One region of the Cytobacillus sp. Hz8 genome, then DNA from elsewhere that is predicted to be linked to it. Evidence: a T-box and tRNA genes for the amino acid it is inferred to sense, from the RefSeq annotation. Region 1 holds a T-box; the other regions hold tRNA genes.
The links. The T-box of region 1 lies ahead of pheS (phenylalanine--tRNA ligase subunit alpha). A T-box ahead of a tRNA ligase gene usually reads a tRNA of that ligase, here a tRNA-Phe.
Positions count from the first base shown of each region.

Region 2: it has a tRNA-Phe gene. The T-box ahead of pheS (phenylalanine--tRNA ligase subunit alpha) is inferred to sense a tRNA for this amino acid. The anticodon was not compared.
Region 3: it has a tRNA-Phe gene. The T-box ahead of pheS (phenylalanine--tRNA ligase subunit alpha) is inferred to sense a tRNA for this amino acid. The anticodon was not compared.

Region 1 covers NZ_JBHKFI010000011.1:4,751-10,826, forward strand. Annotated here, with positions in the region: gene ACE38V_RS14075 (ZIP family metal transporter) at 1-537, opposite strand, end outside; gene sspI (small acid-soluble spore protein SspI) at 1,038-1,244, opposite strand; gene ACE38V_RS14085 (TrmH family RNA methyltransferase) at 1,361-2,119, shown strand; T-box leader at 2,190-2,434, shown strand; gene pheS (phenylalanine--tRNA ligase subunit alpha) at 2,491-3,528, shown strand; gene pheT (phenylalanine--tRNA ligase subunit beta) at 3,549-5,963, shown strand.
Region 2 covers NZ_JBHKFI010000001.1:186-5,435, forward strand. Annotated here, with positions in the region: rRNA gene rrf (5S ribosomal RNA) at 20-137, shown strand; tRNA gene ACE38V_RS00015 (tRNA-Glu) at 145-219, shown strand; tRNA gene ACE38V_RS00020 (tRNA-Val) at 288-363, shown strand; tRNA gene ACE38V_RS00025 (tRNA-Thr) at 397-472, shown strand; tRNA gene ACE38V_RS00030 (tRNA-Lys) at 491-566, shown strand; tRNA gene ACE38V_RS00035 (tRNA-Leu) at 584-668, shown strand; tRNA gene ACE38V_RS00040 (tRNA-Gly) at 677-751, shown strand; tRNA gene ACE38V_RS00045 (tRNA-Arg) at 782-858, shown strand; tRNA gene ACE38V_RS00050 (tRNA-Ala) at 894-969, shown strand; tRNA gene ACE38V_RS00055 (tRNA-Met) at 990-1,063, shown strand; tRNA gene ACE38V_RS00060 (tRNA-Ser) at 1,082-1,174, shown strand; tRNA gene ACE38V_RS00065 (tRNA-Phe) at 1,346-1,418, shown strand; tRNA gene ACE38V_RS00070 (tRNA-Tyr) at 1,431-1,514, shown strand; tRNA gene ACE38V_RS00075 (tRNA-His) at 1,551-1,626, shown strand; tRNA gene ACE38V_RS00080 (tRNA-Gly) at 1,670-1,740, shown strand; tRNA gene ACE38V_RS00085 (tRNA-Ile) at 1,749-1,822, shown strand; tRNA gene ACE38V_RS00090 (tRNA-Asn) at 2,044-2,118, shown strand; gene ACE38V_RS00095 (response regulator) at 2,615-3,007, shown strand; gene ACE38V_RS00100 (cyclic di-GMP-binding domain-containing protein, MshE-related) at 3,000-3,929, shown strand; gene ACE38V_RS00105 (cation diffusion facilitator family transporter) at 4,191-5,102, shown strand.
Region 3 covers NZ_JBHKFI010000023.1:90-5,339, reverse strand. Annotated here, with positions in the region: gene ACE38V_RS20285 (iron-containing alcohol dehydrogenase) at 1-373, opposite strand, end outside; gene ACE38V_RS20280 (DeoR/GlpR family DNA-binding transcription regulator) at 666-1,421, shown strand; tRNA gene ACE38V_RS20275 (tRNA-Arg) at 1,994-2,067, opposite strand; tRNA gene ACE38V_RS20270 (tRNA-Asn) at 2,126-2,200, opposite strand; tRNA gene ACE38V_RS20265 (tRNA-Ile) at 2,358-2,434, opposite strand; tRNA gene ACE38V_RS20260 (tRNA-Gly) at 2,440-2,513, opposite strand; tRNA gene ACE38V_RS20255 (tRNA-Cys) at 2,527-2,600, opposite strand; tRNA gene ACE38V_RS20250 (tRNA-Gln) at 2,613-2,687, opposite strand; tRNA gene ACE38V_RS20245 (tRNA-His) at 3,172-3,247, opposite strand; tRNA gene ACE38V_RS20240 (tRNA-Trp) at 3,262-3,335, opposite strand; tRNA gene ACE38V_RS20235 (tRNA-Tyr) at 3,349-3,432, opposite strand; tRNA gene ACE38V_RS20230 (tRNA-Phe) at 3,446-3,518, opposite strand; tRNA gene ACE38V_RS20225 (tRNA-Asp) at 3,835-3,911, opposite strand; tRNA gene ACE38V_RS20220 (tRNA-Met) at 3,919-3,992, opposite strand; tRNA gene ACE38V_RS20215 (tRNA-Ser) at 4,171-4,263, opposite strand; tRNA gene ACE38V_RS20210 (tRNA-Met) at 4,281-4,357, opposite strand; tRNA gene ACE38V_RS20205 (tRNA-Pro) at 4,383-4,456, opposite strand; tRNA gene ACE38V_RS20200 (tRNA-Arg) at 4,464-4,537, opposite strand; tRNA gene ACE38V_RS20195 (tRNA-Leu) at 4,554-4,642, opposite strand; tRNA gene ACE38V_RS20190 (tRNA-Gly) at 4,649-4,723, opposite strand; tRNA gene ACE38V_RS20185 (tRNA-Lys) at 4,729-4,804, opposite strand; tRNA gene ACE38V_RS20180 (tRNA-Thr) at 4,974-5,049, opposite strand; tRNA gene ACE38V_RS20175 (tRNA-Val) at 5,223-5,250, opposite strand, start outside.

The sequences.
Region 1 (6,076 bases):
AATGCCTCCAACAATTTCTACAACTCCTGTTAGCGTTGCTATCAGAACTGCCTTGATACGATTCATTTCACTATTGACTAAATATAAAGCTACAATCAGACCTTCCGGCATATTCTGTAATCCAATCGTTATGGCCATTAAAACCCCTAAATGTTCATTCGTTTGACTGGAATAGGATAAGCCGACACTGGCTCCTTCCGGGAAGTTATGAAGCATTAATGCGATTAAGACTAGGATGGCACTTTGCTTTTTCTTTTCATCTAAATTATGCTCAAGTTCAACATGGGGCAGTGTCTTTTCTAATAAATCTAACATAATGACACCGAGCACAGTTCCGATACATGCCGTAATCGTCCCACTTGCGTCAATGCTTGCAGGTATCAGTCCGAAAGCAGTAGCAGAAACCATGACACCAGCAGACAGTGCAAGTAAATTATCTCTTGTCTTATGTTTAATGGTCTTCATAAATAGGACAGGCAATGCACCCACGCCGGTGGCAAAGGCAGAGCAAAAGCTCCCTAATAGCATGGTTAACATTTTGAGATTTCCTTTCTTGTTTGTCTTAAAAACGGAACGATCTATCGGATTTTTGTTTGCAGCTGGAGTTTTACTTAACGTATTAACATTTTTCTAAGTCTCCAATAATCGTCCCCTTTTTCCATATTTATTGATGAAGTTTTTACTTCATTCACAATATTTCCAATTGCTTTCATTTGCCATGGTGAACGGTAACTATATAGTTCGTTCCCCAAATGATATTCAATTGTTGTGTCAAGACAATTTGATTATTTTCTCCATTATAAGTGACTGCATAAAAAGAATCGTCCATCAAATTAAATAATACATATATGAAAAAAAGGGCTCTAATTGGGAGACATTTTACTCTTATTTAACACCAAGCCCAAGTTATCGTTCTTATTTTATCAATTTTGAATCATAAGCGCATAAAATGATAGGAAAAATTGAAGGAAGAAAGGAAAAAAGCTAGACCATATATTGGTTCTAGCTTTTAACTTTAGGGAAATTTTTTATCACTGTTATTTTAATCCGTCCTCTAATACTTGAAGCATTTCCTTTCTTTCATTCTCGGAGGAATGATTCCAGATGACTTCGAACAGAACACCAAGTCCAGGGAGCATTTTTTCCTCTCCTGTTTGAATTGCATCGACAATGGTTTCTCTGAGCTGTTCTTGAGTATTTCCGGATACGTTATGTATAATCGCATTTCTTAAGTTTAAATTCACTTAGCCAGTCTCCCTTCTCATTTAATTATTAATATCATTTTCTTTTTTTGGATTTATTATGTATTTAAGTTAAGATATAATAAGAAAATTGGAGTAGGAAAGGAGGAGGGCACAGAATGATGCATATCTCTTCTGCCAAAAATCCTCAAGTCAAACAATGGAAAAAGCTTTTAACAAAAAAAGAAAGAGATCGGTCTGGACTATTTCTTGTTGAAGGTTTTCACCTTGTGGAAGAAGCCTTGTTTGCCAATCAAATTGTTGAAATGATTGTGCATGAAGAGGTGGAACTGCCAGTAAAATGGAATTATCGTGATATTCCGGTTACGATGGTAACAGATGAAGTCATTAGAGCCTTAGCGGAAACAGAGACACCGCAAGGAATTGTTGCGATTTGTGAACAACAACAGGTGGAGCCAATTCACACGAAGGGGAAACGCTTCTTATTAGTGGATGCCGTCCAGGATCCCGGAAATCTAGGGACGATGATTCGTACTGCGGATGCTGCTGGAATGGATGCCATAATCGTTGGTGATGGAAGTGTAGATATCTATAATCCAAAAGTGTTACGTTCGGCACAAGGTAGTCATTTTCACTTGCCTGTTGTTAGAGGTCATTTAGAGGAATGGATTCCCCAATTATTGGAGCGGCAAATTCCGGTTTTCGGGACAGCTTTAGAGGGGGCAAGGGAATATAAAGAGATACAGGCAGCTTCCCAGTTTGCCTTGCTTGTTGGAAACGAAGGAAATGGTGTGAAGAAGGACTTTTTAAAGCAGACATCCACCAATTTATATATCCCGATTTATGGAAAAAGTGAATCATTAAATGTTGCAGTTGCGACCGGAATCTTGTTATATTATTTAAGGAATGAAAAATAGGTCTTATTTTTCTTAAATCCGTTTGAAACCTAACGGAAGATATACTATAATAGACGGAAAACTACATATTGAAAAATCACTGACGGAGAAGAGTAGCTTGCTGGTTCTATTTTAAGGGAGAAAATGCCTTGACTGAAAGCATTTTTATAGATAAAGGTAAGGGAAGTTCACCTCCTGAGTGGCATCGGGACCATATGGATTTTTAAATGTAAAGATGCATCGGTGGAAAGCCGTTATCTGAATGAAGAGAACACAAATGATTTTGTACATTGTGTTCATAAGGGTGGTACCGCGATATAAAACCTCGTCCCTTTTTGGGGGATAAGGTTTTTTTTATTGGAAAAATCAAGAAATGAAGGAGGATTCAAAACATGCAGGAGCAATTAAAACAGCTGCAACAAGAGGCGCTTGAAAAAGTAAATCAAGCAAGTGACCTGAAAGAATTAAATGATATTCGTGTCGCTTATTTAGGGAAAAAAGGACCGATTACGGAAGTTCTAAAAGGAATGGGAAAATTATCTGCGGAAGAACGTCCAAAAATGGGAGCTTTAGCAAATGAAGTTCGTGATGTAATTTCTGCAAGCATTTCCGAGAGACAACAGGTCTTAGAAAAAGCAGCGGTTGAAGCGAGGCTTGCTTCTGAAACCATTGATGTAACATTGCCAGGAAGATCAATTCAAGCTGGTAATTCCCATCCATTAACCCGCATTATCGAAGAATTAGAAGATTTATTTGTTGGGATGGGCTTTACGGTAGCGGAGGGCCCTGAAGTAGAGCAGGATTATTATAATTTTGAAGCTTTAAACTTACCAAAGGGACATCCGGCACGAGATATGCAGGATACCTTCTATATTACAGAAGAAACTTTGCTTCGTACGCACACTTCTCCAATGCAAGCAAGAACGATGGAAAAACATAAAGGAAAAGGTCCGGTCAAAATTATTTGTCCTGGAAAAGTGTATCGTCGCGATAATGATGATGCCACACACTCTCATCAATTTATGCAAATTGAAGGGTTGGTAGTAGATGAGAATATTCGTATGAGTGACCTAAAAGGAACACTTGAGGTTTTTGCTAAACAAATGTTCGGTGAAGAGCGCGAAATCCGATTACGCCCAAGCTTTTTCCCATTTACGGAGCCTTCTGTTGAAGTGGATATTTCTTGTAAAATTTGCCATGGTGATGGCTGCCATGTATGTAAAGGTACCGGCTGGATTGAAGTGCTTGGTGCAGGAATGGTGCATCCAAACGTGCTTGAAATGGCAGGCTTTGATTCTAAGAAATATTCAGGCTTTGCCTTTGGCATGGGGGCAGAGCGAATTGCTATGTTAAAGTATGGCATTGACGATATTCGCCACTACTATACAAATGATATTCGTTTCTTAAAACAATTTGCAGTACAAGAGTAAGTAGAAGGGATTGAGAATTCATGTTTGTATCATATAAATGGCTGCAGGAATATGTGGATTTGGCAGGTGTTACTGCTGAAGAACTAGCAGATAAAATTACGAAAAGCGGGATTGAAGTTGAAGGAGTAGAAACTTTAAATGAAGGCATTAAAGGGGTCATAATCGGTCATGTTGTTGAAAAAGAGCAGCATCCAAATGCGGATAAATTAAATAAATGTCTTGTAGACCTCGGTGGAGAAACACCCGTACAAATTATTTGTGGGGCTCCGAATGTTGATAAAGGACAAAAGGTGGCTGTTGCGACAATTGGCGCAGTTCTTCCTGGAAATTTCAAAATTAAAAAGGCGAAGCTTCGCGGGGAGGAATCCAATGGTATGATTTGTTCCTTAAAGGAACTGGGAATTGACCCAAAAGTAGTAGCAAAGGATTTTTCTGAAGGTATTTTTGTTTTCCCAAGCGATGTGCAGGTTGGGGCAGATGCGATTTCATATTTACAACGGGACGATTGTATTTTAGAACTGGGATTAACTCCTAATCGCGCCGATTGCCTAAGCATGATTGGTGTTGCCTATGAAGTAGCAGCCATCTTAGGCAGAGAAGTGAAGCTTCCAAATCCAGAAGTAAGCCCATCAAATGAAAAAGCTGAAGATTATATTCAAGTGACGGTTGATGCTAAAGAAGATAATCCATTATATGTCGCAAAAGTAATCAAGAATGTAAAAATAGGTCCATCCCCATTGTGGATGCAAGGCAGATTAATGGCTGCAGGTATTCGACCACACAATAATGTTGTCGATATCACGAATTATATTTTATTGGAATATGGTCAACCACTACACGCTTTTGATTATGATCGTTTAGGTTCAAAGGAGATCTTGGTCCGTCGTGCAAATGAGGGAGAAAAGCTGACTACTTTAGATGATGCAGAGAGAACTCTTACGGGCGATCATTTAGTTATTACAAATGGCAAAGAACCAGTGGCATTAGCTGGTGTCATGGGTGGAGCAAACTCTGAAGTTCAATCGGATACGACAACCGTACTATTAGAATCTGCCTATTTTAATGGAGCAACAATCCGCAAGGCCTCTAAGGATCATGGCCTAAGAAGTGAAGCCAGTGCACGTTATGAAAAAGGCATTGATCCAAATCGTACTCGCATAGCTGCTTTAAGAGCGGTTGAATTAATGGCCCTTTATGCTGGCGGCGAGGTTTTAGAAGGTTCTGTTGAAGCAGATACCTTATCTGTTGAGCCCGCTGTAGTCACGATAACCTTAGAAAAAATAAATCGCGTGCTTGGAACAACCATTACGGTTTCAGAAGTTGAAGATATTTTCTCTCGTTTGCAGTTCGATGTACGTGTCGATAATGAAACATTCACCGTTACAGTACCAACAAGACGCGGGGATATTACGATTGAAGAAGATTTGATTGAAGAGGTTGCCCGACTTTTCGGATATGATAATCTTCCTACAACCTTACCAATTGGTTCTTCAACTCCGGGACATTTAACAGAGTATCAGAAGAAACGTCGAGTTGTTCGCCGCTTTTTGGAAGGCGCGGGTCTATATCAAGCGGTCTCATATTCTTTAACAAGTCGTGAGAAGTCGACGCAATATGCGTTAGCAAAATGTGAGCCCATCCGCTTGGCTATGCCAATGAGTGAAGATAAAAGCTTCCTTCGTTTAAGCATTCTTCCACAGCTGCTGGAAGTGGTGAAGCATAATAATGCACGTCAAAATGAAAATATGGCCGTGTTCGAGACCGGTGTGGTTTTCTTAGAAAAGGGTAAGGATGTATTGCCTGAAGAACAGGAGCATTTGGCTGGTGCAATTACAGGTCTATGGCATTCTCATTTATGGCAGGGTGAAAAGAAAGCAGTAGATTTTTATGTAGCAAAAGGAATTCTTGAGGGCTTGTTTACTCGCTTAGGCTTACAGGATCAAGTGGAATATCGCGCTCAGACAATTGAAGATATGCATCCTGGACGTACAGCTGAGGTAATCCTTGCAGGAAACAGCATTGGATTTGTCGGACAAATCCATCCAAATGTGCAAAAGGATTTGGATTTAAAAGATACCTATGTGTTTGAACTATCATTAAAGTCTATTTTAGATGCAGAGGTGGAACCTTTACAATATCAAGCCATCCCTCGCTTCCCTTCTATTACAAGAGACATTGCTCTTGTTGTGGATCAAGAAATGACAGCTGGCAAGCTGCAAAGTGTGATCGTGGAAGCAGGAGGAGCTTTATTGAAGGAGGTTCATATCTTTGATCTATACGAAGGAGAACGAATGGAACCAGGTAAAAAATCCATTGCCTTCACACTTAAGTATTTTGATCCAGAAAAAACTCTTACAGATGAAGAAGTAACAAAAGCACATGAACAAGTACTTGCTGCAGTCAAGGATAAAGCAGGAGCAGTGTTAAGAGGTTAATGCATTTTGTATGGGGTCTCACTTTTAGACATGGTCCAAAGGTGAGGCCCCATTTTTTATCCCACTCTTAACGGACAGTAAGACTCCCACTTCAAGATTCTGAGAATACGAAG
Region 2 (5,250 bases), on a different contig from region 1:
ACTCTCAAGTGAATACAAGTCTGGTGGCGATAGCGAGAAGGTCACACCCGTTCCCATACCGAACACGGAAGTTAAGCTTCTCAGCGCCGATGGTAGTTGGGGGCTCTCCCCCTGTGAGAGTAGGACGCCCGCCAGGCTAAAATTGGCCCCTTGGTCAAGCGGTTAAGACACCGCCCTTTCACGGCGGTAACACGGGTTCGAATCCCGTAGGGGTCACCATTTAAAGGAAGGCATGCTAAAAGCGCGACGTCCTGTCGCAACGCATGCACTAGCACGTCCTGTGCGTTGGAGGATTAGCTCAGCTGGGAGAGCATCTGCCTTACAAGCAGAGGGTCGGCGGTTCGAGCCCGTCATCCTCCACCATATAAAATATTGTTAATGTTTTTGTATTCAGATGCCGGTGTAGCTCAACTGGTAGAGCAACTGAATCGTAATCAGTAGGTTGGGGGTTCAAGTCCTCTCGCCGGCACCATATCAAATTATTTTTTAAGAGCCATTAGCTCAGTAGGTAGAGCATCTGACTTTTAATCAGAGGGTCGAAGGTTCGAGTCCTTCATGGCTCACCATTATACATTTCAAATACGCGGGTGTGGCGGAATTGGCAGACGCACCAGACTTAGGATCTGGCGCCGCAAGGCGTGGGGGTTCGACTCCCTTCACCCGCACCATTAAGCGCGCGGAAGTAGTTCAGTGGTAGAACATCACCTTGCCAAGGTGGGGGTCGCGGGTTCGAACCCCGTCTTCCGCTCCAGTTTTTAAATGATTAATTTAACTAAAATTTGCGCCCATAGCTCAATTGGATAGAGCGTCTGACTACGGATCAGAAGGTTGCGGGTTCGACTCCTACTGGGCGCGCCATTAAAAAAATATTTTTTTAGAAAATCTTTATTATTGGGGGCTTAGCTCAGCTGGGAGAGCGCCTGCTTTGCACGCAGGAGGTCAGCGGTTCGATCCCGCTAGTCTCCACCATTCATTATATTAATAAATATGGCGGCGTAGCTCAGCTGGCTAGAGCGTACGGTTCATACCCGTGAGGTCGGGGGTTCGATCCCCTCTGCCGCTACTATTATTATATATATTTGGAGGAATACCCAAGTCTGGCTGAAGGGATCGGTCTTGAAAACCGACAGGCGGGTTAAACCGCGCGGGGGTTCGAATCCCTCTTCCTCCGCCATCATATAATTTAACAATGCTTAATGGCTCAGTAGCTCCAGTCGGTAGAGCACGACCGAGTAAGCTGCGAAGCAAAGGCATCAGCACACAAAACGAAAGGCTTCTTGAATAAACTTCCTGAGTTTTGGGTGAAGGACGAAGTGGAATTAACTGTAGGTGAATATTTTTATATGGCTCAGTAGCTCAGTCGGTAGAGCAAAGGACTGAAAATCCTTGTGTCGGCGGTTCGATTCCGTCCTGAGCCATCTTTTTTATTTGGAGGGGTAGCGAAGTGGCTAAACGCGGCGGACTGTAAATCCGCTCCCTTGGGTTCGGCGGTTCGAATCCGTCCCCCTCCACCACTATTTGCTTCTGACTATGAGAGTTGGAAAATAATGGCGGTCGTGGCGAAGTGGTTAACGCATCGGATTGTGGCTCCGACACTCGTGGGTTCGATTCCCATCGATCGCCCCATTATATTTAAGAGCGAAAATCCTAATAGAATTGTCACTGTTCTGCGGGTGTAGTTTAGTGGTAAAACCACAGCCTTCCAAGCTGTTGTCGTGGGTTCGATTCCCATCACCCGCTTTCCATATGGGCCTATAGCTCAGCTGGTTAGAGCGCACGCCTGATAAGCGTGAGGTCGATGGTTCAAGTCCATTTAGGCCCATTTTCTTTTAGAAATACTTTGCTTTTTAGAAAATGATTATGTATAATTGTTTTTTGTGATATTTTGAAAGAGTATTCCGCAGTAGCTCAGTGGTAGAGCAACGAGCATCTCTCCAATGAATATACTTCGAGTTGTACTCATCGAGCCGCTACTTGGATAAGCTTCCTGAGATGAGGACATTCGGCAAAGCTTTCCGAGTTTTAGGAACGAAAACTTATTATTCCGCAGTAGCTCAGTGGTAGAGCATTCGGCTGTTAACCGAACGGTCGTAGGTTCGAATCCTACCTGCGGAGCCATTTTATTAAAAAGATAAAACCAAGCTTTCGTTATTTTTGATTAGCTTGTTTTTTTGATTTAATTAAATTCCTCGATATTCTTGAATACTTTGACTAATTCTTCCTGTGCCATAGCAATGAGTACAGGTTTTTTTAATTATAAGATATTTTTTTATATAACCTACTCCATTACACTTATAGCATAATCCAATTATTTTCATTGTTATTCATCTCCTCCAAAACAAACTCATTAACAGTATGAATTAGAAAAGGAATTATTATACAAAAAATAGAAAAGGATCAAATGAATGTTTTAGGCCAAAAGACTTTAATATTCTCCAAAAATCGACAAAAAGCAGGAATATTCTTCGATTATAAAAAGGATTTTGGCCCTCTAATCTCGAAATTTAATGAATAAGGAATTCCAACCTAAAATCCTTATTATTTCATTCTTTGATGTTGTCATTGTTCCAGATTGCGTATGAAAAGTTCATTATCTGTTAGGAGTTGAGCATCTATGGAGAATAATTTAAAAGTGATTATCTGTGATGATTCCATGCTAATTCGGAAAAAGTTTATTGGCCTCTTAGAAAAATGTAAGTGTAAAGAGATTTTAGAAGCAGTTAATGGTCAAGTAGTGATTGAATTAGTTAAGGAACATCGTCCGGATCTTGTTTTCTTGGATATTGTTATGCCTGATAAGGATGGAATGGAAGCCTTGAAGGAAATTATGGAATTTGATTCAAATATCAAGGTTGTGATGGCCTCATCAGCCGGAACAAAGGATCACTTAAAGAGATCTTTACAGCTTGGAGCATATGATTTTATACAGAAGCCAGTCTCTCTCGATGCTGTTGCAAGCATCATTGAAAAGATATTAAAAGAAAGAGAGGAGACTGCACATGTTTAGTCAATATTTTGGTCATTATCTATTAAACAGTGGATTAATAACAGCCGAGCAGCTTAAAGAAGCTTTAGAGAAGCAAGGGACCACTCATGTCAAAATTGGTGTCATGGCTGTTGATGAAGGTTATATGACTGCCTCGCAGGTTGAAGAGGTTCATGAAAAGCAAAGACAAATGGATAAACGCTTTGGCGAGATCGCAGTTGAATTGGGGTATTTGACGGATGAACAAGTAAATCAAATGCTATCTGCGCAAAAGCAGGATCATTTATTATTAGCTCAGGCACTTGTTGATCAAGGTTTCATGACTATTGAACAATATTCGAGTGCACTTTCTGATTATAAAGTCAAACACAGTTTAACAGATGATAAATTTGAAGCAATCAAAAGTGGGGATATTGAAGCACTGGTTGAGAATTCTATTAATATAATGGATTTAGGAAATAAGGACTATATTATTCAATACATCTCCTTGTTTGCTAAAAATATAATTCGTTTTATAGATAATCAAGTTTACTTAGAAGTGCATGGATTAGATCAACCATTTAATTATGATTGGGTTGTTCATCAAGATATAGTAGGAGAAAAGACTCTTTATACTGCAATAGCGGCTAATGAAGATGTATTTCTTGAAATTGCTTCTGCATATGCAGAAGAACAATTAACTGAAATAGATGAGCTGGCAAAGGCATCCGTCAGTGAGTTTTTGAATTTACATAATGGTATCTTCCTTGTCAATATGTCGAATCAAGGATGTGAGTTAGAAATGAAGCCGCAACAGGTGACTCATCATTCAGAGATTCAAGGTGAAGCAACGAGTTATATTCTAAAAGTGCAAACAACAAAGGGAACTTTTTCTTTGCTTCTTTCCCAAAATCTTGAGAAAATCCATATTCATTCAATAGATGATTCTCAAGCTTTCGCTTAAATCCATAGGAAATGTGAAAATCGAGTTGTTTTAAAAGCGTTGTTGAATTTATTTCAGCAACGCTTTTCTTTTTTTCTTAAATCACATGAAAGGTACTCATTCAATGGGAAAAATAGCGGTAAAAATAATTGGGGATTTTTTGTTGATTTTTGCATGACGTTGTAGCATAATTTGAATATGAACATATACTCATATAGAACTGTTATAAAAGACAATGATGATTTAAAGGATAAAGTATGAGAGGGAAAGGAGAGAATTAAGATGGGTCATGATCATAATCACGAACATCATCATCATAGTCCTGTAAATTATGGGTTTGCATTTGGATTTGGGATTATATTAAATATTTTATTTATTATTGTTGAAGTGGTCTATGGTATCGTAGGAGATTCTTTAGCATTGCTGGCTGATGCTGGTCATAATTTAAGTGATGTATTAGGATTATTAATTGCATGGATTGCTGTATGGTTAGGAAAGAAAGCTCCCACTTCAAAGCGGACATATGGATTTAAGAAGAGTTCTATCCTAGCCGCATTATTTAATGCTGTTTTTCTACTAGTAGCTATTGGGGCAATAGCTTGGGAAGCCATTCAAAGGTTTTCATCTCCTTCTCCGGTTGAAGGAGGAATCATTATATCCGTAGCTTTGGTTGGTATCGTCATTAATTCGATTACCGCTTTGTTATTTATGAAAGGGAGTAAAGATGATCTAAATATTCGAGGCGCCTTTTTACATATGGTTGCCGACGCAGTCGTTTCATTGGGAGTTGTGATTTCAGGTTTTATTGTACTCTGGACAGGGTGGAATTGGATGGATCCTTTAATGAGCTTAGTCATTGTGATTGTGATATTTATTGGAACGTGGGGATTATTACGTGAATCCATTAATTTATCTTTAGACGCTGTTCCAAATGGTATTGATGTTAATCAAATTCAGCAGTACCTGAAAGATATCCCTACTGTGGTAGACGTTCATGATTTACATGTTTGGGGAATGAGTACGACGGAGCCGGCTTTAACGGTCCATCTTATTCGTTCAGACATTACTGATAATGATGTTCTCCTTCAAAAAATAAGTATGGAGCTACATGATCGTTTTGGAATTGAACATACCACAATCCAAATTGAGAAGGGGACTTATGATTGCTTACAGGCTCCGATCGGTTCAATTTAAACTAAAATAGATTTAATTATAAAGTGAAACTTCCATCAGTGGGGGTTTTCGACGCACAGGACGTGAAGTGTGCAGACTTATGTGTTGACGTCGCGCTTTTAGTCTGCCATTCATCCCCCACTTGATGGTTAGCCACGCAGAGCCTGAT
Region 3 (5,250 bases), on a different contig from region 1:
TATTGACCCCTTCATAATCTCGAATATCTCCACCGTTTGTAATGTAAAGACCAATGGCTTTGGCTGTGTCCTGTGGGGAGCCTCCACCAATCGATACTAATAATTCACATTGATTTTCCTTATAGATATCAACACCAGTATAGACTGTGCTTGTTGATGGATTTGGTTTCACATCATCATACACCACATAGTCAATCTCGGCTTCCTTTAAAACCGAAATAACTCTATCCGCAATTCCACTTTTCATCAAAAATTTATCTGTTACCACTAATGCCTTTTTCTTGCCAATATCTTTGATAAACGGTCCAACTTCAGCTAAACATCCTCTTCCCATAAGGTTTGTGCTTGGTACAAATAGAACATGTCCACTCATTAAGATCAGCCTCCAAATCATATTGTTTTGATTATTTATTGCTCAATGATTCACAAATAATGATAAAAAAAAGGAAAAAACATCTTTTTTATTGCCTAACTAAATAATAAATTTTGATTATTTGAAAGTCAACAAAAACATACATGATTTTCTTTGTTCATGTTGTATTTTCACCATATCTTCTCATTTTCTTGTTGTTTTTATTTGTTTTTCCAAGTACACTAGTACAAAAACCACATTTTTTGCTATAATAATGATATAGTACTCAACTCATCTGAGGGGGAATTCTACCGTGTTACCTATTGAAAGACGGCAAAGAGTCATAGAGATTATTCAAATAGATAAAAGAGTGTTGGTTTCCGATTTAAGCAAGCGCTTTAATGTAACAGAGGAAACCATTAGAAGAGATTTAGAAAAACTTGAAAAAGAAGGACTCGTTACTCGAACTTATGGAGGAGCGATCATTAATCAACACACCAATGAGGACCTTCCCTTTGTTGCAAGAAGTGACCAAAATTTACAAACAAAGCAGGAAATTGCCCAAAAAGCACTCAATTATATTAGCGATCATGACTCCCTATTTGTTGATTCGAGTTCCACTTGCTACGAATTAGTCAAATTGCTAACCGAAAAACAAAACATCACAATCATAACGAATTCAGTCAAGATATTAAATGAAATAAACAGCGATAAGCTGCGCATCATTTCAACTGGTGGAATACTGCGGCCACATTCCTTTTCCCTTGTCGGCTCCATTCCCCAAGAAACCGTACATAAATACAATACCGACTTAGCTATCATCAGCTGCAAAGGTATTGATAAAGAAAAAGACATAACTGACTCAAACGAACCTGACTCAGAGCTAAAAAAAGCCATGATCTATCAAGCCGGAAAAACCATGCTGCTATTAGACCACACCAAATTTGACAACATCGCCTTTGTCAGCTTTATGTCATTTAAGGAAATCGATTACCTCGTCACGGATCAAAAACCTACTGATGAGTGGATTAAGTATTTACATGATCAAAATGTAACGGTGATTTATTGAGTTAACTGATTTTTGCGGCGAGTGTTGAATGTAGAGGAGATCGATTTTTGAGAATAGTGGAGGGTGCTCACGAATATTTTTTCAAAATCGCGAATATAAAAGACAGTCGCGAATAAATTGGTCATTTTCGCGAATAAATTTAAAAAGTCGCGAATAAACCTTGGATTTTCGCGAATAAATTTGGGAAGTCGCGAATAATCAAGATCACGCCTCCTTTTGAATGATAATAATGCCACTTTTCCGCGGGCATTTCTAATTTTTTGTGCATATTTTAGTAGTTTCGCGAGCATTTTATAGAAAACGAGGGTACTTTTTTCAAAATCTCATATAAAAAGATGACCGCGAATAAACGGAGTACCAAACCTAACTTTATATTTTCTAAATCATAAAGTTTACTTGTTTATTCTTTTTAAAGATCTCCCGACCAAATAAAAAAAGAGAAGTTGGACAGCCAGTTTAGGCCATTCCACTTCTCCTTTTAGTATCACACTTTAGTTGTATAATTTAAAATCGGATCATCCAAATAAAAAGAGAATACCAAAAAGCTTTTTGCCTTGGGTACCCTCTTGTTACGCGCCTTAGAGGATTCGAACCTCTGACCGTACGCTTAGAAGGCGTATGCTCTATCCAGCTGAGCTAAAGGCGCATTAGATATGTATGGAGAATAACGGAATTTTTCCAAAACCATTACCCTAATATATAAATGGCTCCGCAGGTAGGATTCGAACCTACGACCGTTCGGTTAACAGCCGAATGCTCTACCACTGAGCTACTGCGGAATAATAAGTTTTCATTCCTAAATCTCAGAAAGCTTTGCCGAATGTCCTCATCTCAGAAAGCTTATCCAAGTAGTGGCTCGATGAGTACAACTCGAAGCATATTCATCGGAGAGATGCTCGTTGCTCTACCACTGAGCTACTGCGAAATAAAATAATATGGTGGGCCTAAATGGACTCGAACCATCGACCTCACGCTTATCAGGCGTGCGCTCTAACCAGCTGAGCTATAGGCCCCTAAATGGAGCGGGTGATGAGAATCGAACTCACGACAACAGCTTGGAAGGCTGTAGTTTTACCACTAAACTACACCCGCATTATGATAAAAATGGAGGCAGCAACCGGATTTGAACCGGTGGTGAAGGTTTTGCAGACCTCTGCCTTACCACTTGGCTATGCTGCCTTATTATAAAATTGGCTGGGCTAGCAGGATTCGAACCTACGCATGACGGAGTCAAAGTCCGTTGCCTTACCGCTTGGCTATAGCCCACTGAAGAATCTCCATGAAATTACTCCCTCGAGTAAGCATCATGAATATGCACCGCAGAAACATTTAATTGCAAATGAATATGCTGCATCGAATTACTTCTGTAGTTAAATGTTTCGACATTCCCTTAATACAACCACAAAATCCATTCAAGAATATTTCTTAAACAAAATCATATGCGTAAACAATACTTGCAACTGAATATACTACCTTGAACTACTCCTGTAGTTAAATATGTCGACACACCCTTATTTAAACCACAAAAAACATTCAAGAGTATTTCTTAAAAACAAAACTACCTGCGTAAAGAATCATTGCAAATGAAAAAGTTTCTTTGAATTACTTCTGTAATTAATGTTTCGACATTCCCCTAAACTGCATAAATAAACCAGAGGGACAAAACAACTTCTACAGAAAATTCCTCAACATTCCACATTCTATCACAAAAACACAATCATAAACAACCCAATGTCGTAATTTCTAAAAATGGGGCGATTGATGGGAATCGAACCCACGAGTGTCGGAACCACAATCCGATGCGTTAACCACTTCGCCACAACCGCCATCATTATTTAATTGGCAGGGGCAGTAGGAATCGAACCCACACTGGAGGTTTTGGAGACCTCTGTTCTACCGTTAAACTATGCCCCTATATGGACATTAATGGTGGAGGGGGACGGATTCGAACCGCCGAACCCATGGGAGCGGATTTACAGTCCGCCGCGTTTAGCCACTTCGCTACCCCTCCAAATGAAAAAAGATGGCTCAGGACGGAATCGAACCGCCGACACAAGGATTTTCAGTCCTTTGCTCTACCGACTGAGCTACTGAGCCATATAAATATATTCACCTACAGAGAATCTCACTTCGTCCTTCACACAAAACTCAGGAAGTCAATTCAAGTAGCCGTTCGTTTTGTGCGCTGAAGCTTTTGCTTCGCAGCTTATTCGGTCGTGCTCTACCGACTGAGCTACTGAGCCATATATATATTCACCTACAGAGAATTCTTCTTCGTCCTTCGCCCAAAACTCAGAAAGCCTATTCAAGATGTCTTTCGTTTTGTGCGCTGTTGTTTTTGCTTCGTAGCTTATTCGATCGTGCTCTACCGACTGAGCTACTAAGCCATATTCTTACCTATAGAAGATAAAAATGGCGGTCCGGACGGGACTCGAACCCGCGACCTCCTGCGTGACAGGCAGGCATTCTAACCAACTGAACTACCGGACCATTGCGATTGCGGAGGCAGGATTTGAACCTGCGACCTTCGGGTTATGAGCCCGACGAGCTACCAGACTGCTCCACCCCGCGATAATAATAATAATAATAATAATAATAATAATAATATATAAAGTTTAGTTAATGCATTTTGTTTGTGCATGACTGTCCCAATCTCAGAAAGCTTACTCAAGTTGTGGATCAATCGGTACAACTCGCAGATTGTTCATTGGAGTAACGCTCGTTGCTCCATCCGCGATGACATATAAAATGGAGGAGGAAGAGGGATTCGAACCCCCGCGCGGTTTAACCCGCCTGTCGGTTTTCAAGACCGATCCCTTCAGCCAGACTTGGGTATTCCTCCAAAAAACATATGAAAAATGGTAGCGGCAGAGGGGATCGAACCCCCGACCTCACGGGTATGAACCGTACGCTCTAGCCAGCTGAGCTACGCCGCCAAAACTTATAGTATGTCTCTACAAATCGGGAAGACAGGATTCGAACCTGCGACCCCTTGGTCCCAAACCAAGTGCTCTACCAAGCTGAGCTACTTCCCGAAATAAACGCGCCCAGTAGGAGTCGAACCCGCAACCTTCTGATCCGTAGTCAGACGCTCTATCCAATTGAGCTATGGGCGCATTATTAATTTAAAAGTGGTGCCGAGGACCGGAATCGAACCGGTACGGTAGTCACCTACCGCAGGATTTTAAGTCCTGTGCGTCTGCCAGTTCCGCCACCCCGGCATTACTTGGAGCGGAAGACGGGGTTCGAACCCGCGACCCTCACCTTGGCAAGGTGATGTTCTACCACTGAACTACTTCCGCAAATATGGTGAGCCATGAAGGACTCGAACCTTCGACCCTCTGATTAAAAGTCAGATGCTCTACCTACTGAGCTAATGGCTCTCAATTTTATTTTGCTTATTAATTTAGTTCTATTCTTAATCTATGGCATCTACGACGTCCGCATTTCAGATAGCTTATTCATGAAGCAGTTCATTGCGTACTCTGAGGCCTATACAAGAAGCTTATTCGGTCGTGCTCTACCGACTGAGCTAATGGCTCTCTATTTTAGTGGTGCCGGCCAGAGGACTTGAACCCCCAACCTACTGATTACAAGTCAGTTGCTCTACCAATTGAGCTAGGCCGGCATATATTTTCGTAAAAATAATTATTTTCAGCAACGCAATTTGTTATCGTCATCCTGATCTCAGTAAGCCTATTCAAGTAGCAGCTCGATCAGTATGCTGATGTTCCTCAAAGAAGCTTTTCGGTCGTGCTCTACCAATTGTGCTAGGCCGGCTTGCTTGTCTGATTAGATAAATGGTGGAGGATGACGGGCTCGAACCGCC